4 regions of the Sediminibacillus sp. JSM 1682029 genome follow, and region 1 is predicted to be linked to each of the others. Evidence: riboswitches for the same ligand, from Rfam matches in the RefSeq annotation. Region 1 holds a riboswitch; each other region holds the start of a gene.
What was found. Region 1 has a riboswitch for S-adenosylmethionine ahead of metK (methionine adenosyltransferase). Riboswitches for the same ligand answer to the same signal wherever they lie in the genome.
Positions count from the first base shown of each region.

Region 2: linked by a shared signal. The riboswitch ahead of ABVF09_RS08730 (sodium:solute symporter family transporter) and the one ahead of metK (methionine adenosyltransferase) in region 1 are both predicted to bind S-adenosylmethionine.
Region 3: linked by a shared signal. The riboswitch ahead of ABVF09_RS01965 (SDR family NAD(P)-dependent oxidoreductase) and the one ahead of metK (methionine adenosyltransferase) in region 1 are both predicted to bind S-adenosylmethionine.
Region 4: linked by a shared signal. The riboswitch ahead of ABVF09_RS02650 (5-methyltetrahydropteroyltriglutamate--homocysteine S-methyltransferase) and the one ahead of metK (methionine adenosyltransferase) in region 1 are both predicted to bind S-adenosylmethionine.

Region 1 covers NZ_JBEWYY010000007.1:14,093-21,484, reverse strand. The annotation lists gene ABVF09_RS12620 (ABC transporter permease) at 1-592, opposite strand, end outside; gene ABVF09_RS12615 (ABC transporter ATP-binding protein) at 570-1,349, opposite strand; gene ABVF09_RS12610 (ABC transporter substrate-binding protein) at 1,362-2,354, opposite strand; gene pckA (phosphoenolpyruvate carboxykinase (ATP)) at 2,674-4,251, opposite strand; gene ABVF09_RS12600 (thiol-disulfide oxidoreductase DCC family protein) at 4,501-4,887, shown strand; SAM riboswitch class I at 4,970-5,075, shown strand; gene metK (methionine adenosyltransferase) at 5,289-6,488, shown strand; gene ABVF09_RS12590 (sigma-70 family RNA polymerase sigma factor) at 6,735-7,268, shown strand; gene ABVF09_RS12585 (LCP family glycopolymer transferase) at 7,252-7,392, shown strand, end outside.
Region 2 covers NZ_JBEWYY010000004.1:121,693-129,084, forward strand. The annotation lists gene ABVF09_RS08725 (LLM class flavin-dependent oxidoreductase) at 1-174, opposite strand, end outside; gene ABVF09_RS08730 (sodium:solute symporter family transporter) at 214-1,713, opposite strand; SAM riboswitch class I at 1,896-2,047, opposite strand; partial or broken gene pepF (oligoendopeptidase F) at 2,239-4,052, opposite strand; gene ABVF09_RS08740 (pyroglutamyl-peptidase I) at 4,172-4,795, opposite strand; gene ABVF09_RS08745 (S9 family peptidase) at 4,817-6,793, opposite strand; gene ABVF09_RS08750 (amidohydrolase) at 6,973-7,392, opposite strand, start outside.
Region 3 covers NZ_JBEWYY010000001.1:395,245-402,636, reverse strand. The annotation lists gene ABVF09_RS01990 (DEAD/DEAH box helicase) at 1-914, shown strand, start outside; gene ABVF09_RS01985 (DUF2197 domain-containing protein) at 1,131-1,325, shown strand; gene ABVF09_RS01980 (GrpB family protein) at 1,364-1,891, shown strand; gene ABVF09_RS01975 (SET domain-containing protein) at 1,899-2,282, opposite strand; gene ABVF09_RS01970 (Na+/H+ antiporter NhaC family protein) at 2,449-3,864, opposite strand; SAM riboswitch class I at 4,018-4,114, shown strand; gene ABVF09_RS01965 (SDR family NAD(P)-dependent oxidoreductase) at 4,195-4,947, shown strand; gene ABVF09_RS01960 (Na+/H+ antiporter NhaC family protein) at 5,335-6,660, shown strand; gene nagZ (beta-N-acetylhexosaminidase) at 6,994-7,392, shown strand, end outside.
Region 4 covers NZ_JBEWYY010000001.1:532,078-539,469, reverse strand. The annotation lists gene ABVF09_RS02670 (nucleotidyltransferase domain-containing protein) at 1-104, shown strand, start outside; gene ABVF09_RS02665 (hypothetical protein) at 200-853, shown strand; gene ABVF09_RS02660 (nucleotidyltransferase family protein) at 1,036-1,608, shown strand; gene ABVF09_RS02655 (heavy metal translocating P-type ATPase) at 2,113-4,038, shown strand; gene ABVF09_RS02650 (5-methyltetrahydropteroyltriglutamate--homocysteine S-methyltransferase) at 4,055-5,185, opposite strand; SAM riboswitch class I at 5,474-5,577, opposite strand; gene ABVF09_RS02645 (alpha/beta hydrolase) at 5,732-6,682, shown strand; gene ABVF09_RS02640 (TetR/AcrR family transcriptional regulator) at 6,845-7,381, shown strand.

The sequences.
Region 1 (7,392 bases):
TCATAGACGGGAAGGAGGCGGGAAGGATGGCTGCTGTAAAGCATTGTCTCTTGCTGGCTCCGAAGCTTTTCAACACTTTCACATAGTTTTCGTCCACTTCCCGGAAGGCAGAGTAGACAACCAAGGTTGTAATGATGACACAGATGATCGCTCCCATTGCAATGATCGAAAAGTAGCCCGGTCCTAAGGCAACAATGATAATCGGCCCTAAGGCAACCTTCGGCATGGCATTTAGTACGACTAAGTAAGGATCTAAAATTCTGGATAGTTTTTCGGACCACCATAAGATGGCAGCAAGAATGATCCCGAGCAAGGTACCGGCCGCGAAACCGATAATCGTCTCAATAAGCGTAACGCGAAGGTGAAACCAGAGAGACCCATCCAGCAGATTTTCTGTGAACAGCAAACCGACTTGGGATGGGGAACTGAAGATCAACGGATCAATCCATTCCTGTCTGCTCGCCAATTCCCAGCAGGCAAAGAATACAACAAAAATAATGCACTGCCAAAAAATAACGCTTTTACGATAAGACTTGCGGCGTTTTTGGTGTAGTTCAAAAAGTTGATCGTCAGACTTGCTGTTTGTTTTCAAGGGAATTCAACTCCTCCCATATACGATCGAACAATAATTGATATTTTAGATGCTTCCTTGCTTGAAAAGGAGGCAAATCTCTTAGTTCGATCGGTACTTCAAAAACCTCTGCTATTTCCCCGGGATTTGCTTTCATCAAGTATATTTGATCACTCATCGCGATGGCTTCGCCAATGTCGTGGGTAACAAGTACCGAGGTCTTATGGTATTCCTTCAATAGACGTGAAACCAAGTCCTCCAGCTTCAATTTTGTTTGATAGTCGAGTGCAGAAAACGGCTCATCCAGCAATAACAGTTTCGGATCAGTAATAAGCGTGCGAATCAGTGCAGCACGCTGCCGCATGCCTCCGGAAAGTTCGGAGGGGTAGGCATGAATAACAGTCCCCAGACCGATCTCCTTCAAAAAATCCATTGCCTGTTTTTGTATGGCTCCCGTTAATTTTTGCTGGACTTTCGGGCCGATGAGGACATTATCAAGAATCGTTTTCCAAGGGAACAAATAATCTTGTTGAAGCATGTAGCCAATCTCCGCTTCTGCATCTGTTACGTTTTTATCACCGAGTGTCACTTCCCCCCGGGTAGGCTGGATCAGGCCTGAAATGATGGAAAGCAATGTTGTCTTTCCACAGCCACTTGGACCTAAAATGGAGATGAACGAGCCTTCTTCCACTGTCAAGGTGATATTATCCAATGCTTTTGTATAGCTTTTTTCCGTAAAATACTGATGGGAAATGTGATTGAGAGCCAGGAAAGCCATTGTCTTCTCCTCCTATTCTGTCATCACATCTTCGGCAATGGTAGTGTTTACAAGTTCTTCATACGGGATATCTTCGGGGAGTTCCCCTGCTTCCTCCATAATTCCTTTGAGATTGGTCCATTCCTCTTCATCCAAAATGGGATCTTCTGCAAAGGATCCTTGGCTTTTATAGCGTTGGATGGAGGAGCTGAGCAGCTCTAAATCTACATCTTCAAAATAAGGTGCTACAATTTCAGCTATTTTTTCAGGTGACTGTTCCTGGATATAGGTTTGCGCTTTGTAAATGGCTCTGGTGAATTTTTGCGCCGTTTCTTCATTGTCATTGAGAAAACTTTGTTTTGCCATAAACACCGTATATGGCACATGGCCCGATTCTTCACCGAACGAAGCAACAATATAACCGTTTCCTTCCGCTTCGAACTTACTTGCTTGCGGCTCGAATAACTGGACGTATTCTCCGGTCCCGGAGGTGAATGCTCCAGGAATATTTGCAAAGTCGATGTTCTGAATCAGGTTCAAATCTTCGTGCGGGTCGATTCCGTGCTGTTTCAACACATATTCACCGACCATTTGCGGCATACCGCCTTTTCGTTGTCCGAGAAAGTCACTTCCGATTAAATTTTCCCAAGTGAAATTTTCATCTGGTTTCTTTGCTACCAGGAAAGTGCCATCAGTCTGGGTCAATTGGGCAAAGTTGATAACCGGATCGTTGGCCCCGCGCGAAGCTACGTAAATCGATGTTTCGGATCCGACCAATGCTACGTCTGCATCATCGGATAACAACGCCGTCATGGTTTTGTCTCCTCCCCAAGTCGTCTGCAGCTCGACTTTCAGTCCCTCATCTGCAAAATAGCCTTGTTCCAATGCGACATATTGAGGAGCATAAAAAATACTGCGGGTGACCTCGGCGATTTTCACCGACGTTTTTCCTCCATTCGAGCTGCACGCTGTTAATGCAAGCGCACATACAAGTATAAATAAGCCAAACAGTTGTTTTCTTTTCATATCGGTCAACCTTTCGTTGAAATATGTTCGGTTGGGTTATTGTATGCGCAAGCCCAAAGTGTGTGAAATGCCCAGGCGAATAGAATCAAAAATAAGCAGGCATAATGCCCACTGGTAGAGGAAGTTAAGAACAGTCGGCCGATTTTCCTGCAGGTTAATTAAAAATATTTGCTATTTTATTTAGCTAAGCATCTCATTTGTGAAGGATTGTGGGATAGTTCAAAAAAGGAGAAATGAAAATCCTGCAGAAAATCAGAAGATTCTCTGCAGGATTTGGGCGAGTACAATGGAGTGGCGGTTCTGAAGGCACTGTGTCCATCTACCTGGAGTACACAGGGCCGGCATTTTTGATTTCTTCACTTACCTTTGCAAAAGACCGGAAATTATCATGGAACTTAGCCGCAAGCTGTGCTGCTTTTTCCTGATAAGAGGAATAGGAATCCCATGCTTCCCATGGTTTCAGCAATTGACTGGGAACACCGGGAATGGATTCCGGTATATGGAGACCGAAGAAGTCATCCGGTACTGTGTTTATTCCATCAAGTTTATGTTCGAGGACGGCGTCGACCATCGATCTTGTATAAACGAGCGGGATTCTTTCTCCGATGCCGAACGGTCCTTTTATCCAACCGGTGTTGATCAGATATACATCTGCATCATATTCGTCTATTTTGTCACCGAGCATGTCTGCGTATACCGCTGGAGCAAGCGGTAGAAAAGGTGCACCGAAGCAAGCGGAAAAAGTTGCTTCCGGCGCGGTGACCCCCCGCTCTGTACCAGCCAGCTTGCTGGTGTATCCGCTCAGAAAATGATACATGGCCTGTTCCTTTGTCAATCTGCTGATCGGCGGAAGGACACCGAACGCGTCGGCAGTCAGGAATATAATCGATTTGGGATGCGATCCCTGGCTCGGAAAAATACTATTGTCAATGTGGGTAAGTGGATAAGCCGCCCGTGTGTTTTCCGTCCTTTCCGTATTTGAATAATCGGGCCTTCCATTATGACAGAAAACGTTCTCCAGAACTGCACCATGTTTGATGGCATGGTATATTTGAGGTTCTTTCTCCTCGCTCAGTCCGACACACTTGGCATAACATCCCCCTTCGATGTTGAAAATGCCATTGGCTGACCACCCGTGCTCGTCATCTCCGATAAGGCGGCGGTCAGGGTTTGCTGACAAGGTTGTTTTGCCAGTACCAGACAAGCCGAAAAACAAGGCAGTATCTCCCGTCTCTCCAGTATTGGCAGAACAGTGCATAGGGAGCACTCCCTGTTGCGGCAACAAGTAATTCATAACCGAGAAAACAGCTTTTTTAATTTCCCCGGCATATTCGGTTCCACCTATCAGGATGACTCTTTCTTCAAAAGAAATAATAATGAAAGCTTCTGAATTGGTGTTATCCCGTTTCGGATCCGCTTTGAACGTGGGGGCGGAGATGACAGTGAACGCATCATGATGATCGGCATTGCTTTTTTCTTCGCGGATAAAAAGCTGTCGGGAAAATAAATTGTGCCAGGCAAATTCGGTGATGACTTCAATCGGCAGCCGGTAGTCTGTATCAGCTCCTGCCCATCCGCTGAAACGGAACACTGTATCCTGGGAGTGAAGATATGCGATTACGCGTTCATACAAGGCGTTAAAGCTGTCTTTATCCATCGGCTTGTTGACAGAACCCCAATCGACTTGTTCAGAAGCTTCCCCTTCGTTTACAATGAACTTGTCTTTCGGAGAGCGCCCGGTATATTTTCCGGTAGTGACGCTGACTGCCCCATCGGCAGTTATGCTGCCTTCGCCGCGTTCCTCGATGATTTCGACCAGTTCTTCTGTTGAAAGATTGAGTCTGCAGTTCTGCAGGGAATCGGATAATTTAGAAGCGCTTTCATTTGTGTGGTTCACATGCTCACTCCTTTGTATGAATTGATGGCTTGATAACGAGTAGTATAACATAATGGTTAATATATAACATACTTAATGACAAATTGAAAGATGATCGTTTAGATTTCCGCTATCGTTTTATTTTCGTTAAAATAAAGGGTAAAGGATTAAAAAGACAAGAAAAGCGCATCAAGCGGCTGTGGGAAAAAGAAGTACGGGCTTAGACATTCTCTGAGATTTTTATTTATCTTTTAAAAAAGGCGGGATAATATGGAACATAAATCAATTGTACTTTATGATGGAGATTGTTATTTGTGCCGTCAAACAAAACAAGCAATTGAAATGCTGGACTGGTTTGGTGCTTTTCGCTGGTTATCGCTGCAGGAATATGAAAAAAGGCAAACCATTTCGGACAAACAACGGGAGGCGATGATGGGTGAAATCCATATCGTGAAGCCGGACGGGAAAATAAGCACAGGTTACCATGCAGTCCGGTTTATGCTTGCGCGCTGCCCTTTGACTGCCCCTCTCGGAGTCTTGATGTACTTGCCAAAGGCCGAAGTGGTAGGAGATCCAGTATACCGGTTGATAGCCAGAAACCGTTATCGCATTTTCAAAAACAAATGCACAAACGGCGTGTGCAAACTCCCGCAATAGGAGTGTTTAATTCCAACCAAAAAGGTGGTAATTTATTGACATCGCCGGCTTGTTTCGTTACGATAAAGTGCGAACGGATACTCTCTTATCCAGAGACGGCGGAGGGACAGGCCCGAAGAAACCCGGCAACCATCACGAAGATGAAAAGGTGCCAACCTGATGCAAGGTTTTACCTTGGACGATAAGATGAGAAAGGCCATTTTCCTTTCCTTCTCCCTATTAAGGAAAGGTTTTTTGTTTGGTAAAAGGTAATTTACCGTGCGCATATGATTTTATTCGTATAGAGGACAAAAAACAGTTGAAACGGAAATGGAAATTCACCTGCTGAATGAATTTGTAATAACATACCTAGGAAAGAGCGGTTCCGTATTATTTGATGAAATGAAGGAGGATTTAGCAGAATGACTGCAAATCGTCGATTATTCACCTCAGAATCGGTTACAGAAGGACACCCGGATAAAATATGTGATCAGATTTCTGATGCCATTTTAGATGAAATTTTAGCAAGTGATCCCGATGCTCGTGTGGCATGCGAGACAACCGTTACGACGGGACTTGTTTTAGTTTCGGGGGAAATCACTACCAGTACTTACGTGGATATTCCAAGCATTGTTCGCAAGACAGTGAAAAATATTGGGTACACAAGAGCAAAATATGGCTTTGATGCAGAGACCTGTGCTGTCCTTACTGCAATTGATGAACAGTCCCCAGATATTGCAGGGGGGGTTGACCAGGCATTGGAAGCACGCGAGGATACAAGCTACGATGAAGAAATCGAAGCAATCGGTGCTGGTGACCAGGGCCTCATGTTCGGATATGCAAACAATGAAACACCAGAGCTTATGCCGCTTCCCATTTCACTTGCCCATAAAATCAGTAAACGTTTGTCCGATGTGAGAAAAGAAAACATCCTGCCATACTTGCGTCCGGACGGAAAAACCCAGGTGACGGTCGAGTATGATGAAAATGACAAACCGGTAAGAGTGGATACCATTGTCGTTTCCACTCAGCATCATCCGGAAATCGAGCTCAAGCAAATTCAACAGGACATTAAAGAATTCGTCATTAAGCCGATTGTGCCAGAAGCGTTACTGGACGATAAGACAAAATACTTCATCAATCCTACCGGAAGATTTGTAATCGGTGGTCCACAAGGAGATGCCGGCTTGACCGGCAGAAAAATCATTGTAGATACTTACGGGGGCTATGCCCGTCACGGAGGCGGAGCATTCAGCGGAAAAGATGCCACAAAAGTGGACCGCTCGGCTGCATATGCTGCGCGCTATGTAGCGAAAAACATCGTAGCAGCGGAACTGGCCGAATCCTGTGAAGTGCAGCTTGCATACGCAATCGGTGTTGCAGAACCGGTATCTATATCGATCAACACTTTCGGCACGGGAAAAGTGACGGAAGATGAATTGGTGAAATCTGTAAGGGGATTGTTCGACCTTCGCCCTGCCGGTATCATCAAGATGCTTGATCTTAAACGTCCTATTTACCAAAACACAGCTGCCTATGGACACTTCGGCAGAACTGACGTCATGTTCCCCTGGGAACAGACCGATAAGGTCGACAGCTTGAAGAAAATTTTAAATCAATAAGAGCGGCCGGGGGAAAACCGTGACCCCCTGAAAACCGAACGATGATTCGAAGGACGACCTTCGAACTCGTTCGGTTTTTCTTCTTTTGTGGTATTTTACCGGTCCCTGTAATAAAGCGCCCTGAAACATACCTTCCTCCGTATAACATTTGAGTGTTTCAAAAAAGTTACTGGAATCTGAAACAAATAAATTTCGGCTTTCGTCTATAGATGGAGCTACTTGAGAAAGGTGGAAAAGAGGGGAGTCATGGAAAAAGACGAAAAAGAAGCTATCTTGGAAGAAATGATGATAAAACATGGAAGTGATTTAGTCAGATTGGCATTCAACTACGTGAAAGACAGGGAAACCGCAAAAGACATGGTTCAGAATTCTTTCATTAAATGTTATGAAAACTTAGATGGCTTTCGGTGCGATTCTTCGATGAAAACATGGTTATACCGAATCACGGTCAACCAGTGCAAAGATTATTTAAGAAGCTGGCATTACCGAAAAGTCCAAACGAAAAGCGCTTTTGTAAATGCGATCAAATCTATTTCCTCCTTGACAGAAAAGGAGGTCATAAAAAAATCGGAATCTGAAGAAATGAAAAATATTATGTTTTCTTTACCCGCAAGCTACAGGGAAGTTATTTATTTATATTATTACAAAGACTTGGCCATCACGGAAATAGCGGAAGTCACTGGTTTGAATTTGAACACCGTTAAAACGAGACTGAGAAGAGGGAAACAGAGACTGAAAAATTTACTTGAGGAGGCTGAGGTGTATGGGGAAATTCACTAAGCGAATATCAAGGTATGAAGACAATCAGGATTTGACGTTCACTAAAAAAGACAGGTTGGAAACGTTTAAAAGAATCCAGCGGAGCCCTGCCCCCTATCATCAAAGGAGCACTACCTTGCGCCGT
Region 2 (7,392 bases), on a different contig from region 1:
AGCAAAAAACACCGCATCGAATTTACCTTTCTCCAACAAGCGGGCAAGGTCTACCCAATATTGCAGATCCTTATAGCCGCGATGCCGCTTGCTGTGCGGATGCTTCCAGAGACCATGCGAATTATGCATGGCACTGTTCATTTCGAAGGCATGTAAAATGATTTGTTTGGTCAATGGGAATTCCTCCTGTAACGAATTATTCTGCAGTTCTATTTAAGCACTATGTTTGCCGGCGATGCCCACCTTAGTACCGAATGCTGCCGCCAGATAGCTCGTCGCCAGCATGCTTACAAATCCGAGTGCTGAACTCACGAACAAGGCGATGTATAAATTCGGCAGCAGGTGGAACTGCGTAAAGGACAAATAAGAAAGGGAACCGGTCAAAACGGAGACTATTGCGCCTGTTCGATTTCCTTTATTCCAAAAGTAGCCTAGCAGTACTGGGCCGAATACGCCGCTGATGATGGCCGAGAAACTAAATTGAATGAGCATGGCCAAGGACTCTGGCCGATTTATTGACAAGTAAAGCGAAGCCGCTCCGACAATTATCAACGAGGACTTGGCAATGACAACTGCACGCTGGTCATAGTTGGCAGGAGAAAGGCTGGATTGTTTTTTTTGCACAAGCGGCAGGTAAATGTCATTGCCGATACTGGAGGTTATCGATAGATAAAGGCTGTCTGTGCTCGAAAGTACGGCTGAAATAACGCCGACGATCATAAACGCAACGAGGACTGGTGGAAAAGCCTCGATTAAATAAGCGGGCAATGCTTGATCTGCTTCTGTCAGGCCGGGAACGAGAATCTTTGCTGCAAAACCGCCGAACACGGGCAGGTAAGAGATGAAAAACAAATGAACGCCGCTTGAAATCACAAAAGGCCGCAATTCCTCTTCTGTTTCGATTGCCAAAATTTTATTTAGCAGCTGCGGCATCAATACAAAACTGATCATCAGAAATTGGATGGCCAAAACGGTAGTGACACTGTCGTACGGCCCGTCCGGTGAAAAAGTAGATACAAGCGAAGGGTCGATGGCCGCCAATTGATCAAACATCCGGTTGAACACCTGAAAGCCTCCGCCGATTGTCCAGAACAATGAAACAATGATCAAGACAGAGGTGACAGACATCAATACCCCTTGAAAAGCATCGGTGATAATTTGCGCAAAGGCACCGCCCATCCCTATATAAACGATCGTGATTGCCACACCGGAAACCACTCCCCATTCATAAGGGATGCCGATAATGGTTTCAAAAATCGTTGCCAGGCCAACATTCTGACCGACAATGTAATAGATATTGAACAACAGCAAGATGGACACCAGGATTTGCAATGTTTTGCTGTTATACCTTTTTCCGAGCCATTCCGGCAGCGTGGAAACCCCGCCTTTTTGTTTTTGGTATTTCCAAAATGTCTTAGCGAAAAGAAGCAAACCGAGCCATGCAGTTCCGAAGCTTCCCAAGGTGTACCACAATACCGAGATACCATATTGATAGGCAAGGCCAGGCAGGCCCAAGTACAAATTGGCACTGGCAAAGGTGGCGGCAAAGCTCGCCCCCACAAGCCATGGGCTTACTTTTCCACGGGCTGTGGCAAAGCCCGTCATCGTCTTGCTGTGTCGAGATCCCCGTTTGCCGATATAAGAAACGACAAAAAAGTATCCGACTAAAAGTGCCACAATCAAACCAATTGTCCATGTTGGCAATGTGCTCATTTAGCTGCCTCCTTGTTTTTAGGATAAATAATCGAGCAGACAAGACTGCCAATCACGGCAAACCCTATTGCAGACAATCCATACATTAGAAACATGCTGCTTCCTCCTTTTTGTTTTCATCCATCAAAAAAACCCCTTTCTAAGAGAAAGAGGTTTATCATCTAAACATGCATCAGCCCTTTCTCTTATCTCGCAGTATCGCTACTGCAGGAATTAGCACCGTGCTTTAAGCGGTGAGAACCGCGGCGCAGTTATACGCCCCATTTCACAATGGTATTACAGTCGGTTGCCGGGCTTCATCGGGCCATTTCCCTCCACCTGCTCTTGATAAGAGACAACTTCATTTATTTTGTTTTCACTTTAATTAGGAATTATAGTAACAATGGTTTTGCAAACTGTCAACAGATATTTCAGAATATTTTTTCTTCATACTCTGGACTTGTTCCACTCCCTGGGGTCAGTCCTCCACACAATTAACACTGCGTCACGCTAACACGACAGTGTAGTGGGGGACTGACCCCTTCTTCATTCGTAGCTTTTTTCGAGTTCGTCGATCAGGCTGGCAACATAGGAGACGGCCTGGCGGATGGCATCGGGCTTTTCCATGTCGACACCTGCTTGTTTAATTAGATCGAGTGGTTTCTTGGTACCTCCTGCTTTTAAAACGTCAAGCCAACGGTCGATGGCATGCTGTCCTTCCTCGAAAATGGTTTGTGAAACAGCCGTAGAAACCGTCAATCCTGCCGAATACGTGTAAGAATAAAGACCCATATAGTAATGTGGCTGGCGCATCCAGGTCAAGGTCGCTCCTTCATCAATCTCAACGCTGTCATCCCAAAACTCTGATAATACAGCGGCTTTTTGACCGGATAAAACGTCGGCTGTCAATGGCTCGCCGGATTCTGCAAGCTGATAGACCCTGCGCTGAAAAGCTCCTTCCAGCAGATGGGTGACGAAGTTATGATAATAGGTGCCAAGCAGCTGTAAAATGACCCATCTTCTCATCCGGGTATCATCAGTATTCGATAACAAATGGTTGCCAAGCAGCATTTCGTTCATCGTCGAAGGTGCTTCGATGAAATAGGTAGATGGTCTGGAATTGGTCAGGCGTTGATTTTTGCCAGCCAGATAAAAGTGACCTGCGTGTCCGAGTTCGTGGGCGAGCGTAAAGGCTCCACGCATTTGATTGGTCCAGGTTGTCAATATATAGGGATGAACGCCATATGGACTGGAGCAAAATGCACCGGTCGATTTTCCGATGTTGTCGGCATAGTCGATCCAACGTTCAGATAATGCTGTTTCCATAATGCGGCTATATTCGGGTCCCATCACCTTTAGAGCTTCCAATACGGTTTCGGCCGCCTCTTCATAACTGGTTTCCGGATTGAAATCAGGGTCGAGCGGGGCTTTTAAGTCATGGAAGGCCATTTTCTCCAAACCGAGTACTTGCTGCTTCAACTTGGCAAATCGGCGCATATGCGGAGCCAATTCCTCTAGAAGAATATCCAACTGGTTATGGTACATTTCCTGTGTCACTTGCTGTGGGGCCAGCAGCATATCGGTGACGGAATCATAGTTGCGCAGCCTCGACATCACTACTTCCTGATTGACTTTTGTGGCATAGGTAGCAGCAAACGTGTTTTTATACTGTTTTAACGTTTTGACAAAAGAATCATATGCATTTTTCCTGACCACAGCAGATGGGGAGGCTTCGTAATTGGCTTCATATAGGGCAAAGGAATTCGGTTGATATTCTCCATTATCATTGGGAAAAGGCACAAACTGCATGTCTGACAGCTTGCTCCGATTATAAGTAGTATAAGGAGAACGGAATAAAGAACCCAAAGAAGCTAGAGCCGACTCTGTTTCCGCAGACAGGGTATGCGATTGTTTTTCTTTTAAATCATTTACTATTTGGAGAAAGGAATAAGCTTCGGTTCATCATCGAAATATTGATTGAGTTTCGCTTCCGGAACGGAAATGATTTCGATTTCGACGAAGGAAAGAACCGCGTCGATTTTTGCCAAAACATCGCTTACCTTTGCTGCATTCGCCTGGTTGGTACTGTCGGTACTGTCAGCTGATTGCCTTAAGTTTGCATAAGTGGCAACTCGTATTACCCGTTGCAACAACTTTTCGCGGGCTTCTAAACAGTCTCGGAGTGTTGCAGCATTTTCTCCGATTTTCCCCTGATACTGAGTGACTTCAGGTAAACTTTGCTGGACTGCACGTAATTCCTCTTCCCATTCATCCCTTGAAGCGAATAAATCGGTTAAATCCCAGGTTGCTGCATCAGGGACCTGGTCACGGCTAATACGTTGGTGGTTGGTCATTAACATGTCCTCCTAAAATTGTTGATTAGATCGGTTCAATCGGTTTATTTCTTTTTATCTAGTTTGAGAGCCGGGAACCGCTTTGGCAACTTACTTTCCTTAATATGGGCGACCGACACAATCGTTTAGCTGATTTCCTTTTTCGATGTTTTTGCCAGCTCCTGCAAAATGACCTCCACAGCTGTGTTTAAATCGTTCAACGACCAGGAAGGAAGCTTCGGATTCGCCAGTGCCAGCTCGTGGTGGGCGGGCATATGGATAAATCCTGTTCGGCAATCGATGTCGCTGGTTTCGATATAGTGGCTGGCTGTGTACATGATTTGATTGCAAAGATAAGTACCTGCTGAATTAGAGATGCCGGCGGGAATGCCTGTTTGCTGAAGTGCTTTCACCAGGTTTCTGATTGGCAGAGTGGAGAAATAACCATCAGGGCCGTTGTCGGCTATTTTTTTGTCCTGATAGCTGTTCCCGACATTATCCGGTTCTCCGTCCATGCAGTTGATGGCGACCCGTTCCGGTGTAATCTGGTTGCGGCCGGCAGCCAAACCGAGGGAAACAATCATATCTGGCTGCAATTGGTCTACTTGGGTGATCAATTGTTTTGAAGCATTTTGAAAATCAACGGGCAATATATGACCGATTATCTCCATGCCTAAAAGTGTTTTCCCTGCGAACTTTCTGGTTACAAGCTCGGTTGGATTTTCACTCATCCCCAAAAACGGTTCAAAACCTGTTAGTAATATCTTCATGAATAAAACCTCTTCTCCTAATTATAGATAGTGATCAAACCAATCCGTGATTTCGTTAAGGCGGCGAATACGCAGGGAAGGATCCCCGCTGCGGGATAATTCATGGTTAGAACCCGGGAATCGCACAAATTTTGTCGTTTTGTTTTGGTGTTTAAGAGCGACGTATAGCTGTTCGCCTTGTTCGATGGGACAGCGATAATCTTTTTCATTATGCAAAATCAGCAGCGGTGTCTCAATATCCTTTACATAGCGAAGAGGAGAATGTTTCCACATGCGGTCCGGATCTTCGAGTAAATTGGTTTTTAGCTCCCAATCAGTAAAAAAGTACCCAATATCACTGACTCCATAGAAGCTGATCCAATTACTGATGGAACGCTGTGTAACAGCAGCTTTGAAACGATTTGTATGTCCGACGGCCCAGTTCGTCATAAATCCGCCATAGCTCCCCCCAGTGATTCCTATACGGTTTTCATCGATCCATTTATAATGGGATGTTGCATAATCTACAGCATCGAGAATGTCCTGGTAGTCTTTTCCTCCATAATCCCCGCGCACCGCATCGACAAAGTTCTGACCATAGCCATGACTGCCGCGGGGATTGATGAACAAAATGCCGTATCCGGCTGCGGCAAGTACTTGGAATTCATGCATGAAGGCATTGCTGTACATGGCATGCGGACCACCGTGTACTTCCACGATAAGTGGGTGCTTTTTTTCCTTTGTAAAACCAACAGGCTTCATCATCCAACCATGCAACATTTGACCGTCTGAAGCTTGAAGGTGAATCTCTTCAGCTGGAGAAAGCGTTCGATCATCAAGCCACTTGTTGACGGTTGTCAGCCGCTTTTCATCGCCACCTGATTTTGGAACAAAATAAAGGTCGCCCGGTGTCATTTGATCGCTGACAGCGATGACGGCATTTCCTTTATTGTCCAATTGAAAAGCATAAATTTGCCTGCGTCCACTGGTAACTGTGGATACTTGTTTTTCCATGTTTACTTGGTAGACAGAGGTGTTTCCATTTTGGCTGGCCAAAAAGTATAGTCGATCCTGCTGCTTGTCCCATAGGGCGCCCTTCCCTGTGGTGCCCGTTCCCATATCATTGATGGCGACATCGGATGCCTGCACATCCCAATCGTCTGTCAGACAAGTAAGCTGCTTGCTGTTCCGGTCCAATACCCAGACCCTGGTAAGTGTTGCTCCAGCATAGGTCAAATCGTGTCCTAATACAGACAGCTTGTTTCCGTCAGGGGCGTAATTCGGCTGAATGAACATACCAGTGCCATTTGTAAGTCTGGTTAAGTTCCCATTCTTCAGGTCATACTCAAAAATGTCCGAAACGAAGGAACGATCTGGATCGTCTGTACGATTGGCACTGAAAGCAATCCGGCTACCGTCAGGAGAAAAGCTTCCAAACTGGTGGTCGAATTTTCCGCTGGTAAGCTGCACGGCTTTCTCGTCTCTGAGATCCCATAGGACCAGTTGTTGAGAGGTATCACGTAAAAGTCCGGCATCATCCGATTTATATTTGAGGCGTGTAGTAGCGTAAGCTCCTTTGCTGTCCTCCTCGTTATCTTTTACATCGGCTTCCTCTTCCACGCTGTCCTGGTCGGAAAGGGGAACCTTGAGCAGCAGTTTATGTCCATCTGGTGAAAAGACGGGCTGTGAGGCACCGTGTTTGAAATTAGTGAGCTGTTCAGCTTCCCCACCCCTGAATGAAATTTTCCAAACCTGTTGTTTGCCGGATCGGTTCGAAGTGAAAACAATTGTTTGTCCGTCGGGGGACCAGCGTGGTTGGTAGTCCATGCTATCCCCATGAGTAAATGGAATGGTTTCGTTTGTCGTTAAGTTGACGATATATAAATTTGACTGGTATTTTTTCTCTTCGCTAATCGTTCGGATTGCATAAACGACCCAGTTTCCGTTAGGAGAAAGCTGGGGATCAGAAAGAAAGGAAAATTTTAATAAATCATCCGCAGTGATTGCTTTTGTCCTCATTTGTTTACCATCCTCTTTTTAAAAGTTTCTGCTTGTCGCTGTCTGTCGTACCAACATCCACGTGGCCCTAAGACCAACCCACTCGTTGACAAAGATCGTCAGCCATTATTACTTTATCCGGGAACCGTGCATACGCTTTTCTATGATATATTTTGCCGGTTTATTCATGACCCTCCATACTATACTTGCTGTCCCTCTATAAATGTTTTCTCTACCTTGCTTTGTAAATCGAAAGGACTCCCACTCCATAAAACGAAGTCGGCATCTTTGCCTGCTTCCACCGATCCGACGCGGCTTTCCACACCTAAATGCCTGGCAGCATCCATAGTAATGGCACGCATGGCTTGAGTCTCGCTCAGTCCGTTTTTGACAGACATGATGGCACTAGTCATCAAATGTTCGATGGCGATTACCGGATGGTCGGTAGTGATGGAAAATGGTACACCGGCTTCTGCAAAAGCAGGAAGCGTATGCCAGCCTTTGTCGGACAACTCTACTTTCGAGCGAGGGGTCATGGTCGGACCAGAAGAGACACGGACACCATGCTCCGCTAGATAGGGTGCAAGCAAATGTCCTTCTGTACAATGTTCGATTGTCAC
Region 3 (7,392 bases), on a different contig from region 1:
TCGCACTGACAGGAACCCCGATGGAAAACGCGCAAGAAGAACTTTGGTCCCTTTTTCACGTTGTTTTCCCTGGTCTTTTTCAAGGACTGCGCGCATTCAGTCATCTGTCCAAGGATGCAGTCGCCAAACGTGCCAGACCTTTCATCCTACGCAGGATGAAGAAAGACGTACTTTCGGAACTTCCGCAAAAAAGGCAAAGTATCGAAGTGCTAGAGCTGCTTCCCGAACAGAAAAAGCTTTATGCAGCTTATCTGGCCAAGCTCAAGCATGATACCTTAAAACATTTGGATAAAGAAACGTTTCATAAAAATAAAATAAGGATTCTGGCCGGGTTGACGAGACTAAGGCAAATTTGCTGTCACCCTGGTTTGTTCGTCGATGGCTATCAAGGAAGTTCTGCAAAATTCCGTCAGCTGCTTGAATTGATTAGAGAGGCAAAACTCGCCGGAAGAAGAATGTTGGTGTTTTCCCAGTTTACCAAAATGCTCGATATAATCGGAAGAGAGCTGACTTCCCAGGGATGGACGTATTTTTATTTGGACGGTCATACACCGGGCAATGAAAGAGTTGAAACGTGTGAGAGGTTCAATGAGGGGGAGCGTGACCTGTTTTTGATATCGTTGAAAGCGGGCGGAACAGGGCTTAATTTGACAGGTGCCGACACCGTAATCTTTTATGACAGCTGGTGGAATCCCGCTGTCGAGGAACAGGCAGCAGATCGTGCTTACCGTATCGGTCAGCAACGGGATGTGGAAGTGATCAAACTTGTCGCCCGGGGGACGATTGAAGAAAAAATGAATGAATTACAAGATAAAAAACGGGAAATGATCGGTGAGATTCTGGATTCGCAAGAAAAGAATACGGCATTGCTGACAGAAACAGATATCAAAGATTTATTAAATATGGATGAATAACAATTTATCCAGCACAGTGACTGAATAGAAACCGAACGAGTCCACTTCGTTCGGTTTTGTCGAGTTTTCATAAACTAGAAACTCAACTCCGGCGGGGTACCTCGCTTTCCGTGGGCAGGAGATAACGCAAAGTTCCCTCTTGAGTAAAAGTTGACAGGAAAAACTGAACAAGTGGCGAAGTAATGAATATAGAAGGTAACAGGAAGGGGGGATTGGGTGGAAGTAACATGCTTTTTTTGTAAAAAGCTTTTCTTTCTCGATTTTTCAGATACCCAGTATTTAAAATTTAAAAGGAACCCGCAAGCACGATATGTGTGCAAAAAATGTAATCGCTCGCTGCAGCAAGAAGCACAGCAATCAACCGGGTTACACCCGGATTCAATAGATAAGTATGATAAATTTTTTCGGTAATCGTAATGGGAAAGAAACATATTAGCCGGGAGGAAAAAATGCGTAGAGTCAAAGTAGTAGCTTATAATGATCAATGGCCGAGATTGTTCTTGGATGAAGCAGCCCAAATAAAAGAAATATTCGGGGACGAATTAATCGATGTCCATCATATCGGGAGTACTTCTGTTCCAAATCTTGCGGCAAAACCGATTATTGATATCATGCCGGTCGTCCGCCGCATCGAAAAGGTGGACGAGTACAACGAACAGATGACTGCCATCGGTTATGAAGGGAAAGGAGAGTTTGGCATACCCGGACGCAGATACTTTCGGAAAGGCGGGGACACCCGTAGCCACCATGTTCATATCTTTTCACAAGGAGATTACGGGGTAATCCGGCATCTTGCATTTCGTGACTTTTTACGGAGCCATCCGGAAGCTGCCCGGAATTATGGGAGGAAAAAGCGGGAGCTGGCCGGACAATTTCCATCCGACATAGAAGCGTACATGGATGGAAAAAATCAGGTTGTCCAGGAAATCGAGCAAATGGCGCTGGCATGGTACCGGAAAAATCAATCAAAGGGCTGACTGCTTTTCACTCGTCGTCCATATTAAACCAAAGTGGGTCTTTATTATCCACATCGCCATTATAATTGATCAGGATTTCTTCTCCGGCTTTAATATCTTTGTGGGCAAAGTAGTCAAAGGTATGCTTTGAAAAATTGATATCATAGTCCGCATTTGGTTGATAAGAATGGTTGAACAGCATGCCATAGCCGAGAACAACCGCCGTGTGATTTTTCCCATATTCAAAAACATAATCGTCCAGGACTGTCTGCTCGATATATTGATGTTGGTCGTTCGGATAAGGAATGACAGGCGCCTCGTGTATGATTTCACCTTTGGTAATATCACGTGTGGCAAAGACGCCCCGGTTGAATTCCCCGTCACTTATGCTAGATGTTCTTATTTCGATCATGCATGTACCCCCAAGAAAATATTTATCTCTCCACAATGCCACCAATCGGCAAGTAATGCAACCCTTTTTTCGGCTGGGTTTCGAAACACCCCCTATTCTTGAGAGGAAAGAGCATGTGAATGGCAATAAATCTGCAAGGGAATTTCCTCCTGTTTTTTCGATTCCTTCAAGTGAGGAATAACCCGGCGGCAAGATAAAGCAGAGCGGCCGCTCCAGCTCCGACAGCGCAAAATTTCAATTTATAATAGGCATACTCAACTAGTGACAGTTCCATTATCGAAGCGGTGGTAATCGTTGTATCCCCAAGAGGGGAAGTCATGGCTCCGAATGAACCGCTGGCGAAAACAGCGCCTACCGTCATTACGATCGGTGCATCGGTAGCTGCGGCAAGGGAGAATCCTAAAGGCATAAACAGCCCCCATGTACCCCACGAAGAACCGATAAAGTAACCGACGAGCGATCCAAGAACAAATAAAATAGCGGGAACCGTAAATGCAGGTAGAAATCCGCCCAGTGTTGAACTGACGAACTGGGAAAAACCTAAGTCTTCGGCATTCAGTGATAATGCCCAAACAAGGATAAGCAGAATGATTGCCTGCATCATTTGATTGCCGCCATCAATAAAATGAAAAAGCAATTCATGTAAAGGCAATTTGCGGATGGCATAGAATAGGAACGTAACCGTCAAGGTCAAAAATACTGCCAGCAGCATGACAAACGTTGCATCTGCTTGGGTAAAGGCATCGAATACCGACTTTGCACCTTTTGTGCGGCCATCTTGCCAAAGTAAAAAGAGAGACAAGCCTAAAAGCAGAAATAGCGGGATAATAAGATTCCAAGGCTGGGCTTTCACCAATGATAATTCCTTATTTATGCTGGAACGGTGAAAAGGATGTGCTTCATCACCCTCCGCTTTGTATTGTTTTTTCCTATTTTCTTCGGAAGGCCAAAACGTACGAGCAAGGCCGAAAATAAGCATGATAATGGCAAAAAAATTAAAGGGAATACTCATCAGAAACACACTATAAGCACTCCATTCCAAGGCATTTTTATGAATTCCGTTCTCGACAAGGGATACCATAAAACCGACAAAAGCGGTTGCAACAGGCAAGAGGACAATAACGGATGAAGTAGAAACATCCATGGTAAATCCGACCTTTTGTCTGGAAATGTTCCATTTACCCAACAACGACTTAACGACAGGACCAATCATCATGATCCGGAACATCGGCATCATAAAAGTGAATGGCAGGGTCAGCCAGATAAGAGTCAGAAGTCCCCGCTGAGAATGGATTTTTCCTCCTGCCCATTCTGAGAACCCTTTGATTCCTCCAGCTATCGTCATCATTCCGACAAGTCCACCGAACAAATATAAAAATCCGATGATTTTTATATTTGTTTCGTCTGACAAAGTTTCGACCATATAAGTGACGGCTTGATCGGATCCGCTCAGCCATCCAGATTTTAAAAGGATAGAACCTGTCAGGACACCAAGAACCAGGCCAGGCAAAATTCTTTTCAACCAAATGGAAAAACCGATGACGATAATAAACGGTACAATGGAAAGCCATTCGACAGACAATAGGATCTCCTCCTTATGTGGGTCTTAGGATTCCCATAATGAAATGACCAATACCTATGATTGAGATGTTCGAGCTGTGTAGTTTTTAAAAAGGTTAATTCATACTTGACAACTAGGAATAGTAGCAATTATGATATTTAATACAATTGTATAATCTTATCAAGAGAAGTTTAGGGAACTGGCCCGATGACACTTCAGCAACCTCTGTTCGCAGAAAGGTGCTACATCCAGCATGCTTGAGAGATAAGAGTTAGCAGAACCTTCCATCTTTCTCGGAAGGTTTTTTTGTGTGATAAGAAGAAGATCGGCAACACGGAGGGAGGAAAGTGGATGAGTCATTTGCATGGAAAAATCGCTGTTGTGACCGGCGGCGCGAGAGGAATTGGTAAAGAGATAGCCAAAAAACTGGAGGAAGCAGGAGCAACGGTCATTGTGGCGGATAAAGGAAGTAACCCTGACAACATTCGGAAGCATCAATTTGCTTTGGACGTCACAGAAGAGAAAGCTGTGGAGCAGTTTTTCGAATCAATCGCTACTCGTTATGGAGTGATCGATATTCTTGTGAATAATGCAGGCATTTCGAGAATGGCGGAAGTTATAGAGATGCAAGAAGAAGACTGGGATTCTGTAATGGATGTAAATGCAAAAGGGGTATTCCTTGCCAGTAAATTTGCTGCAAGACAGATGAAAAAAGCAGGGAAAGGCGGCAAAATTATCAATATTTCATCCCAGGCAGGAAAAAACGGATATAAATACATGGGAAGTTATGTCGCATCTAAACATGCCGTTCTTGGATTGACGAAAGTTATGGCTTTGGAACTGGCAGCTGACAATATTCTGGTGAATGCTGTTTGCCCAGGTATCATTGAAACGGGGATGAAACAGACAGAAAGGGTTTGGGGAGGAAAACTGCGCGGCGTGGACGCTGCAGCCATCGAAGCAGAGGATCATTCCCAAGTTCCTTTGGGAAGAACAGGTAGCCCGGAGGATGTTGCAGATACCGTGTTATTCCTGGCATCCAAAGCAGCAGACTATATAACAGGCGAAAGTATAAATGTAACCGGTGGAATGACCATAAATTAAGAACGCTATGTTGTCTAAGAAAAAAGATATATACTGCGCAGTATTTGTAATGGGGAATTCCATTGCCTATTAAAAAAAGTATCAACCACCGCTTCGGTAGCATACTTCGCTTTCCGCGGGCACGGCTTCAGCTAACTTGGTTAAGAAAACCGCTTTACCAAGTGGATCTTCAGCTCGTGCTGTTCTCGCAGAGCGTCAGCTCGAGGAAGCTCACCAGCCGCCCGCGGAAAGCGGAAGGTTTTTCCGCAGCGCTAAACTCCCACTCAACCAATGTAAGAAGTAAGGAAGAAAAATTACCTATGTCGCAGTTTCTATCCACTGCTCATCCATGTGGGTAAGGTGCAGCGGTCCATAAAAATAGTTGTTTTGAAAGGGAGGACGAGAAAAGTGAAAAAAGAAAAAATAGAGGGAAATCCTTATGCATTGCTGCCATTTCTCGTATTTGTCTTATTATTCCTCGGCACAGCATTGATTACGAAGGATTTCAGCAGTATGCCAGTAGTGGTGGCGATTTTGATTGCCGGCTTGTTTTCACTGGCGATGAACCGAAAAGAAAGTTTTGCCAAAAAAGTGGAAGTGTTTTGCAAGGGTGGGGGCGACCATAATATCATTTTGATGGCACTTATATTTATATTGGCCGGCGCTTTCGCTTCCGTTGCAGAAGCTACAGGCGGAGTGGACTCTATAGTCAGTTTGGGGACCTCGATTTTACCGGCGAATTTGCTCATGGTCGGATTGTTCGTGGTAAGTTGTTTTATCTCTATATCAATGGGAACCTCTACAGGGACAACCGTTGCCATCGTGCCGATAGCGGTCGGGGTTGCGCAACAAACCGGAATCGACACAGCTTTGGCCGTCGGAGCGGTAATAGGCGGAGCCATGTTTGGGGATAATTTATCGATGATATCGGATACCACGATTGCAGCAGTGAGAACACAGGAGACCAACATGAAAGACAAATTCAAGTCGAATTTCTTTATCGTCCTGCCGGCTGCTTTAGTGACTGCTTTGATCCTGGCGTTTATCCCGGTAGGTGAAGCAGCTGTCAGCCCGGAGCAAAACTATCAACTAATCACGATTCTGCCATACCTGGCTGTTCTTGTCATCGCCTTGCTGGGAGTGAATGTATTGCTCGTCCTTGTCGGCGGCATCATCTTTTCCGGGATAGTCGGCCTGGCAAATGGTTCCTTTGACTTCTATGGATTGCTGGGTGTCATCGGGGACGGGATAGTCGGAATGGAAAACCTGGCAATCATCGCTATCCTGATCAGTGGTATGGTGGAGATCATCAAATATAATGGTGGCATTACGTTTTTGCTTAATTTCATTGTCAGCAAAATCAAAACGAGAAGAGGAGCGGCGTTCGGCATTGCGGGTCTGGTTAGTGCAGTCGATGTTTCAACCGGTAACAATACGGTTTCCATTTTAATGTCCGGTCCGTTGGCAAAAGATATTTCCACGAAATACGGAATAGAGCCTAAGCGATCTGCAAGTATTCTGGATTTATTCTCTTGTTGCTTCCAAGGAATAATTCCATACGGCGGCCAAATGCTGGCGGCGGCAGGATTGGCTTCCATTTCGCCTGTTTCCATCGTTCCCTTTGTCTTTTATCCGATATTGATCGGGATCAGTGGCATTATTGCCATCCTGATTTTGTATCGGAAAGACAATGACTTAGCCAATGAAGCTGTAACAGAACAACAAGTTCAGTAATAGCTGGTTATCCAGCAAATCCCATACTTTTTGTAGAAAAAACCGAACGATGATTCGAAATCTTAAGTGATTTGAATTCGTTCGGTTTTTTCAATCACTGGATTATTTGCTCGTTGACGTTTGCGATGGCCGGTTAGACTATAAGGTTGGGTTGAAAACGTTCCGTACGGCTGGCTCAAAATCGTCGTTGGCTGCAGGTTTCGTTGGTTCTGTCACCTTGTCTGCATTGGATATCCAATCGTCGTTTGGAAAACCTGAGAAATACTATTAGAATGTTAAGTGTAGCTAAGTGGCAAAACAAAATACTATATAGGGAAAAGGAGGATGAGAGGTATGAAGAACAAAAAATTTAAAAGGTTATTCATCGTTGTCTTCCTTTTGGCATTGGCAGGTGCCGCGGCGCTTTATTTTCAGAAGCATCCTGTAGTCGGCTCGGCCAGAGATCATGTTTCTTTCCTGCCGCCACGGTCACCAATAAAAGAGGTTCCTGATTTCACTCAAAACGCAGAAAAACAAATAGATGAAATTCTTGATCATGCAAAAGAAGGTAAGTTGCAGGATGTGTCTTTTACCGTTGGTGTTACGGAAAGACAAACGGTTGTGGACCAGTGGGGAGAAGCTGGTCATACAACGGAAACAGACCTCGGGATCTATGAAGATTATCAAGATGAAAAAGTGACTTTAGGTTATGCGGGCGATTTTGTCTTTGACATACGCTCCTTTTCCGACAAC
Region 4 (7,392 bases), on a different contig from region 1:
ATAACAGGAAAGAAAAGGTCATCGAGCTGGTCGACCGTGTCATGGAGCCGTATGGAGGGAGGCTGTTCGCAGGGTTTTCAATAGGGAAAACAGAAAAATATTAAATAAGGAAGTTTGCTATTCCGTTTTGGTAAGAAATACAAAATGGCAGGTGCTGATCCCTATGCTCGCACAGACATCAAGTCGGGGAGGTCTGGTTTTGATTGTCCGAAAAAAGTTTTTCATCCTGTCACTGATATTGTTCTTGATTGTCTATTTTCTGAATTTGTCTTTCCCTCACGATATGCCTTTGGGCGAAGTGCTGATTTCTAATCTGGGTTTAACGGCCAGGTCTTCCACAGGGATTCATTATTTAGGAATATTGCTATTGGTTTTGTTCGCAAGCAGTTTGTTTTTCTTGAGCAATTCTTTAAAAAAGTACGAAATCCGATTCATCTTGCTGACCATTGTTATCCTGATATTCACTCCGCCGTTTTTTATCCATGCTTTTCAACGAACAATGGCTACGGGGATTTATGCACTGGATTATGAAAAAGAGCGGAGCAAGTGCGAATTTGAAATGCTGGATAAGACGCACTTGTCAGGAAAGTGCGAGCTTTTTTTCGTCAATTACAGCAGTGACCCTGTAACCTATCAGCTGACATTTACTGAACCGCCATTTGACCGTCCGCCGATGGTTTCCTTGATGAATAATCGTGCTCCTTATTCGATAACATTGCAGGGTAACGAAGAAAGATGGGTGGATTTGGAGGCCGAGATAGACACTTCCCGGATGAAAGAATACATTGAAAGCGGAGAAGCGAATGGTGTTGGCATCATTGTAAAGAATGGTGATCAATACAGGGAACTGTAAGAGTATCGTTTAAGTGGCAGCTGTTTCTTACAAGTAAGGTGAAGAAACAATTTGGCATGGTGGAAAACGTTGAAGAAATGAAAAAGGTTATTGATGCAAAGAACTGCCAGTTACGCCATTCATCTTGACAGGCCTGATCTTCTTGTCGAAACCACCGAGGCTATGCTGAAAGGAAAGGGGAAATAGTGATGAAGACAGAAGGCGATATCATCCGTTTGATAGAGGAAGATAGCTGGATGATGGAAGTCATCCATGCAGCTGCAACACTTCATTTGCCGGATTGGTGGGTGTGTGCCGGATTTGTCCGGGCGAAAATTTGGGACACGTTGCATCAATTTAATAGGAGAACACCGCTTTCCGATATAGATGTAATTTTCTTTGACCCAGAGCACCCGGAAGAAGCGTACGAGAAGCAATTGGAGCAACAGTTATCACTCGTTCTTCCCGGTCTGCCATGGTCGGTGAAAAATCAGGCGCGGATGCATCTAATCAATGGACTTCCTCCCTATACGTCTTCGGTGGATGCAATGGCCAACTTTCCGGAAACTGCAACAGCAATCGGGGTGAAAATCAACGAGCTTGGAGATATGGTCCTTTCCGCTCCGCATGGAATAGAGGATTTATTAAACCTTGAAGTGAAACCAACGCCAAAGTTTCTCGATAAAGAGCTGCTAAAGGTATTTGACCAACGGATGGAAAACAAGGCATGGAAACAAAACTGGAGTAACGTAACCATTTACAAAGGGGGAGCTTAGTGAGTAGAAGGGATCAAGAAGTGATGGTTGTGATCGGCGCAGGAATTTATCGTAACAATCCAAGATGGATTCATACCCAGGAAACGGAACAGATGGACAGTTGGGATTCATTTCTTTGATTGTGGATGCAATTAAACTGAATCATTTGCGCTGAATAATGGAGATATACTTCAGTTAATAGGATGGCATATTTGCCTAAAAAGTAACAGGATTGATTAATAAAGAAAAAGAAAGGTTGGTTGATTTTTTCTTTGAAAATTGCCGTGTGAGCTGTCTGCAGCAAAAATGCTGCAGGCAGCTTTTTTAGTTGGATTGTGAACAGTAGAGCCCGAACTCTTGTTATTTAATCTAAATAAACTAGGTAGTGAACAAGCAGTTGTGATAAGCACAAGATAAAGAAATGAGCGTTTAAGCTTGATTTCCTCTCGTTTTAATTTATAATATTAGTTAGATAATAATAATTATAAAATAATAAATCCTGTAAAGAGAGAGGAAGTGGTGGAGATGAGCTCCGAAGTTGTTCAGGCAGGGACGGCTAAAGAAAAAACAGCGTCTACTCCCATCAGCAAATTGGTTGATGGTTTGAAAAATCATGGTGAACTTGTTGCAGCCATCAGCAGTGGATTTCTGGTGTTGATTGCCTGGTCGTTGGAGGAGAGAATAACAGAGCCAATGTTTATCTTTCTTCATCTTGCGGCATTTCTGATTGGCGGATATGCAAAAGCGAAGGAAGGCTTGACTGAAACCATTCAGGACAGGAAGTTGAATGTCGAAATGCTGATGGTGTTTGCTGCAATAGGTTCAGCGGCAATTGGTTACTGGACAGAAGGAGCCATTTTGATTTTCATCTTTGCTTTGAGTGGGGCCCTGGAGACTTATACGATGAATAAAAGTCAAAAGGAGCTTTCAGGCTTGATGGATTTGCAGCCTCAGTCAGCGGTACGGCTTGTAAACGGAAAAGAAATGGCAGTAGCAGTATCAGAGTTGGCAGTGGGTGATCTTGTTCTCATCAAAGCAGGCGAAAGGGTACCGGCTGATGGAAAAATAAGCAGAGGAAACACTTCATTGGATGAATCGGCGATAACTGGTGAAGCATTTCCGGTCGGAAAACAGCAAGGCGACAACGTATTTGCGGGTACAATCAATATGAATGGCACCATTACGGTGGAAGTCAGCAAGCCTGTTGATAAGACGCTATTCCAAAAAATCATCTATCTAGTCCAGTCCGCTCAAAGTGAAAAGTCGCCATCCCAGCTTTTTATAGAGCGGTTTGAAGGTACTTATGTGAAAGCGGTCCTGATCGCTGTTCTATTAATGATGACGATTCCTCCTTTTATCATTGGTTGGAGCTGGCAGGAAGCAATTTATCGTGCGATGGTGCTACTGGTAGTAGCATCACCGTGTGCATTGGTCGCTTCCATCATGCCTGCGATGCTTTCATCGATTTCCAATGGTGCCCGCCACGGCATTCTGTTTAAAGGCGGCATCCATTTGGAAAAATTGTCCCGTTTGAAGGCAATAGCTTTCGACAAGACAGGTACCCTGACAGAAGGGAAACCTCACGTCACCGATGCCTATTTCCGTGACGACGATGTCAGCATTCTAGAAAACATCCGGCAGATAGAAGCGAACTCGAATCATCCTTTGGCTCAATCTATTGTAAGGTATGCAGAATCAAAAAAAGGGCATGCCACTTCTCTGCCGGAACAGGTCACAGAAGAACGCGGCCATGGTATAAAGGCAGTATTGGAAGAAACGAGTTGGAAAATCGGCAGTGCCGACTTCGTCGGAAGGGAAGAGGCAGCGGGATTCCGGAAAGGTATCGCCGACAGTCTGGCAGCGGAGGGAAAGACGGTTGTTTTTGCTGCCGACGAGCGAGGCATTGCTGCGGTGATAGCCCTAAAGGATACGGTCAGGAAGGAAACAGCGGCAGCACTAAACACCTTGCAGAAAAATGGCATTACGACCGTTATGCTGACCGGGGACAACGAAAAAACCGCTGCAGCAATAGCAGCGGAATGTGGAATCGATGATTATGCGGCAGGATGCCTGCCTGATGAGAAGTTAACGTATATCGACCGATTGAAAGACCGGTATGGAACAGTCGGCATGGTCGGTGACGGCATCAATGATGCACCCGCCCTGGCTACGGCTGATGTGGGGATAGCCATGGGGGCAGGTACAGATGTAGCCTTGGAAACATCAGATATCGTCTTGATGAAAAATGATTTAAGCAAGATCGCCGACGCCGTGTCGCTTTCCGGTCGAATGAACAGAATCGTTAAACAAAATGTTTTCTTTTCTGTCACAGTCATTCTGTTATTGATCATGACCAATTTCATACAGGTTCTCGACTTGCCTCTAGGAGTAATCGGCCATGAAGGCAGTACGATCCTGGTTATTTTAAATGGGTTACGGCTTTTGCGCTAGCAGGCAGTCTCTGTTGTCAGCTATTCCATACTTCATCGGCAATGTTTACGACGTGTCGCAATTTCGCCCATTGTTCTTCTTCCGTCAGCAGGTTTCCTTCTTCTGTGGAAGCAAACCCACATTGCGGACTCAAGCATAACTGATTTTTGTCTACATGCTCTGCTGCTTGTCGAATCCGTTTTTTGATGAACGTTTTGTCTTCCAAGTTACCGTGTTTGGATGTGACCAGTCCCAAGACAATTTGCAAATCTGAACGATTGACAAAACGAAGCGGCTCGAATCCTCCGGAACGGTCGTCATCGTATTCAAGAAACAGACCGTCTACATCCAGACCGCCGAAAATGATTTCCGACACAGCGTCATAACCACCGGAGGCGGCCCAGGTGGACTGATAGTTTCCACGACAAATGTGCATGGTGATTGTCAGATCATCTGGTTTGTCGGCAATCGATTCGTTGATACATCGGGCACAAAAGCGGCTGAGTTCGTCTGGATTCTGGCCGTTTTCCCGTATACGCGCGCGTCCGTCTTCCGAGAAAAACAACGACCAGGAAGTATCATCGAGTTGTAAATAACGGCAGCCGGCATCATAAAAAGTTTTGATCGCTTTTTTGTAAGCATGGGTTAAGTCAGTGAAAAACACTTCCTGGTCTTCATAAGGGGGGTACTCCAGTTTTCCGCGGAAATACAGCATATTCGGACTTGGTATCGTCATCTTGGCGGTATGATCCCCGGCGATGCTATGTAAAAATTTATAATCTTGGACCATAGGGTGCCCGCTGAAACCGACTTTTCCTGTGATTTTAATTCCGCGTGCTTTTGTTTTTGTGCCATGGAATTGAATCCCGCTTTCCGGCACGTAACCTTCCACCCCATCGAGTTGTTCCAGAAAGTCGAAGTGCCACCAGGAACGGCGGAATTCTCCGTCTGTCACAGCTTGAAGGCCTGCTTCCTTTTGTTTTTCCACTACCCGGATAATCTCTTCGTCTTCCACGTATCGAAGTTCTTCTGTCGTAATTTCTCCATTTTGATGTTGCAAACGTGCCTGTTTAAGCCTTTCCGGACGCAGCAGACTGCCGACATGATCTCCTTTAAAAGGCGGGTTCTGAAGCACGTTTACAGCTTGATCAAATTGCTTTTTTTCCATAAAAATCTTCCTTTCAAATAGTGATTGAAAATAATTTTCTCAGCATTGTTGCTTTTTCGTAAAGAGGGATTTGCTCGATCTCTTTCTTTGAACAATCGCCAGCCTGCCGCTCCTGCACCATAATTATGAGCCTGAGGACGATTTCGGTTCGATGATATTCCTTGAAACACTAAGCCCCCCATTCGTAAAACAGAACGAAAGAAAAGGGGAAATCTTCTTTATCTGTTTAGAAGCGATCTCAAAACAAAAAAGAGCCTTCTAAGAAGAAGGCTCTTTTCATTCACATTCTCCTTATCTGCTAGACACGGATGTCTACTGGATTTAGCACCATGCCGTTCAGGCTGGTTGCTGAGGCGTCTTCGGGCCAGTCCCTTAACCTCTCTTGATAAGCAATGATTAAATTTTGAGATTGATTGTCATTAACCATACACCAAATCGTTCTGGAAAACAATAGTTTTTCCATTTTTCTTGGAAAGAAGAAAATGACTGCGCTTCCAAATTATTTTCGCTATAATGATAGAAGAAACAGACAAAAGAGGGGATGGAATGAAAAAGAAGATAGCTTGGATTGCTGGCAGTGTAGTTTTTTTACTCGCTGTGCTGCTCATTGGAGCCAGTAATTACTTTTATAACCAAGGCATAAAGCGTGGGGAACAAGTAGAACTTTATAGTGAAGAACCTGTGGAGCTGCCAAACAGCGAAACGGATCAGGAATTACTTGCCGAAGCACAGGACTGGTTTTCCGTCCAGAGCCTGGCAGAAATCGAAATGACATCCCATGATGGATTGAAACTGCGCGCTTATTATTTGCAACATCCTCAAGCTTCGGGTAAAGCGGTTATCCTCGCACATGGCTACCGGGGTTATGGTCAGCAAATGGGTGATCTGGCCAAATTTTATTATGATCATGGATTTTCGCTTCTTATGCCGGATGCCCGGGGACATGGGGAAAGTCAAGGAGATTATATCGGTTATGGCTGGCACGATCGCCTGGACATTAAGGGGTGGATTCAACGACTGATCGATGACTATAAAATGAAAAGCATTTTTTTACATGGAAATTCGATGGGAGCGGCATCAGTTTTGATGACCAGTGGAGAAGATTTGCCTTCTCAAGTGAAGGGGATCATCGCGGATAGTGGATACACGGATGCAAGCGAAGAATTATCCCATCAACTTCGGCACCTGTACCATCTTCCTGCTTTTCCCTTGATATCTCTCACCAGCGGGATGACTAAACTTCGGGCTGGTTACTGGTTCGGGGAGGCCTCGGCGATCGAGCAGGTCAAAGACAATACCCGGCCGTTATTTATTATACATGGAGACCAAGATGAACTCGTGCCAACCGAAATGGCGCATCGCCTGTACGAAGCGGCCGATAGTGAAAAACAGTTATGGATTGTACCGGGGGCGGGGCATACGGATGCTTACGCGGCTGCCACCGCTGAATTTCAAAAACGATTGGAAGCATTTATCGAATCGGCTCTTGGCATTTGAAAATGAAAGAATTTTCCTCTTTAGCGAAAGGCATCGTAGATAGGGGTGTTAGCGTTTTTGGCAAGGAGGAAATTTGAGTTGCTTCATAAAATTTATTTGAAACCGAACCGTCCAGGTAGTATAGTAAATGGCATAAAATCTGATAAGCAAGAGGAGAGTTTCATGGGCAGACATTCTAGAAAAGTAGAAATACTTACTGCTGCATCCAAAATCGTCAGCGAGCGAGGGATATTTAACCTGACTCTGGAAGCTGTAGCGGAGGAAGCAGGTATCAGTAAGGGAGGATTATTGTACCATTTTCCTTCCAAGGAAGCCCTGGTAGAAGGGATGGTTGAACATTTGACCAATAACTATCGGGAGAAAATAGCTAACAATGCAGAAATGGACCCGGAAGAAAAAGGGCAGTGGGTGCGTGCCTATGTAAACGTCACGTTTAATCAAGTATATCAAAATAAAGATATGAACGCCGGATTGCTGGCAGCAAAAGCAGTCAATGAAAAACTGCTTGATCCCATCCGGGAGCTGTATGCTGAATGGCAGCAAGAGATAGAAGAGGATGGACTTGATCCTGTAAAGGCAACCATCATCCGTCTTGCTTCAGATGGTATTTGGCTGGCGGAGTTGTTTGATATTTATCATATCGAGCCGGAGAAAAAAGCAGAGGTTTACAAGACACTATTGGAGTGGGCGAACGAATGAGGTCGCCCGCT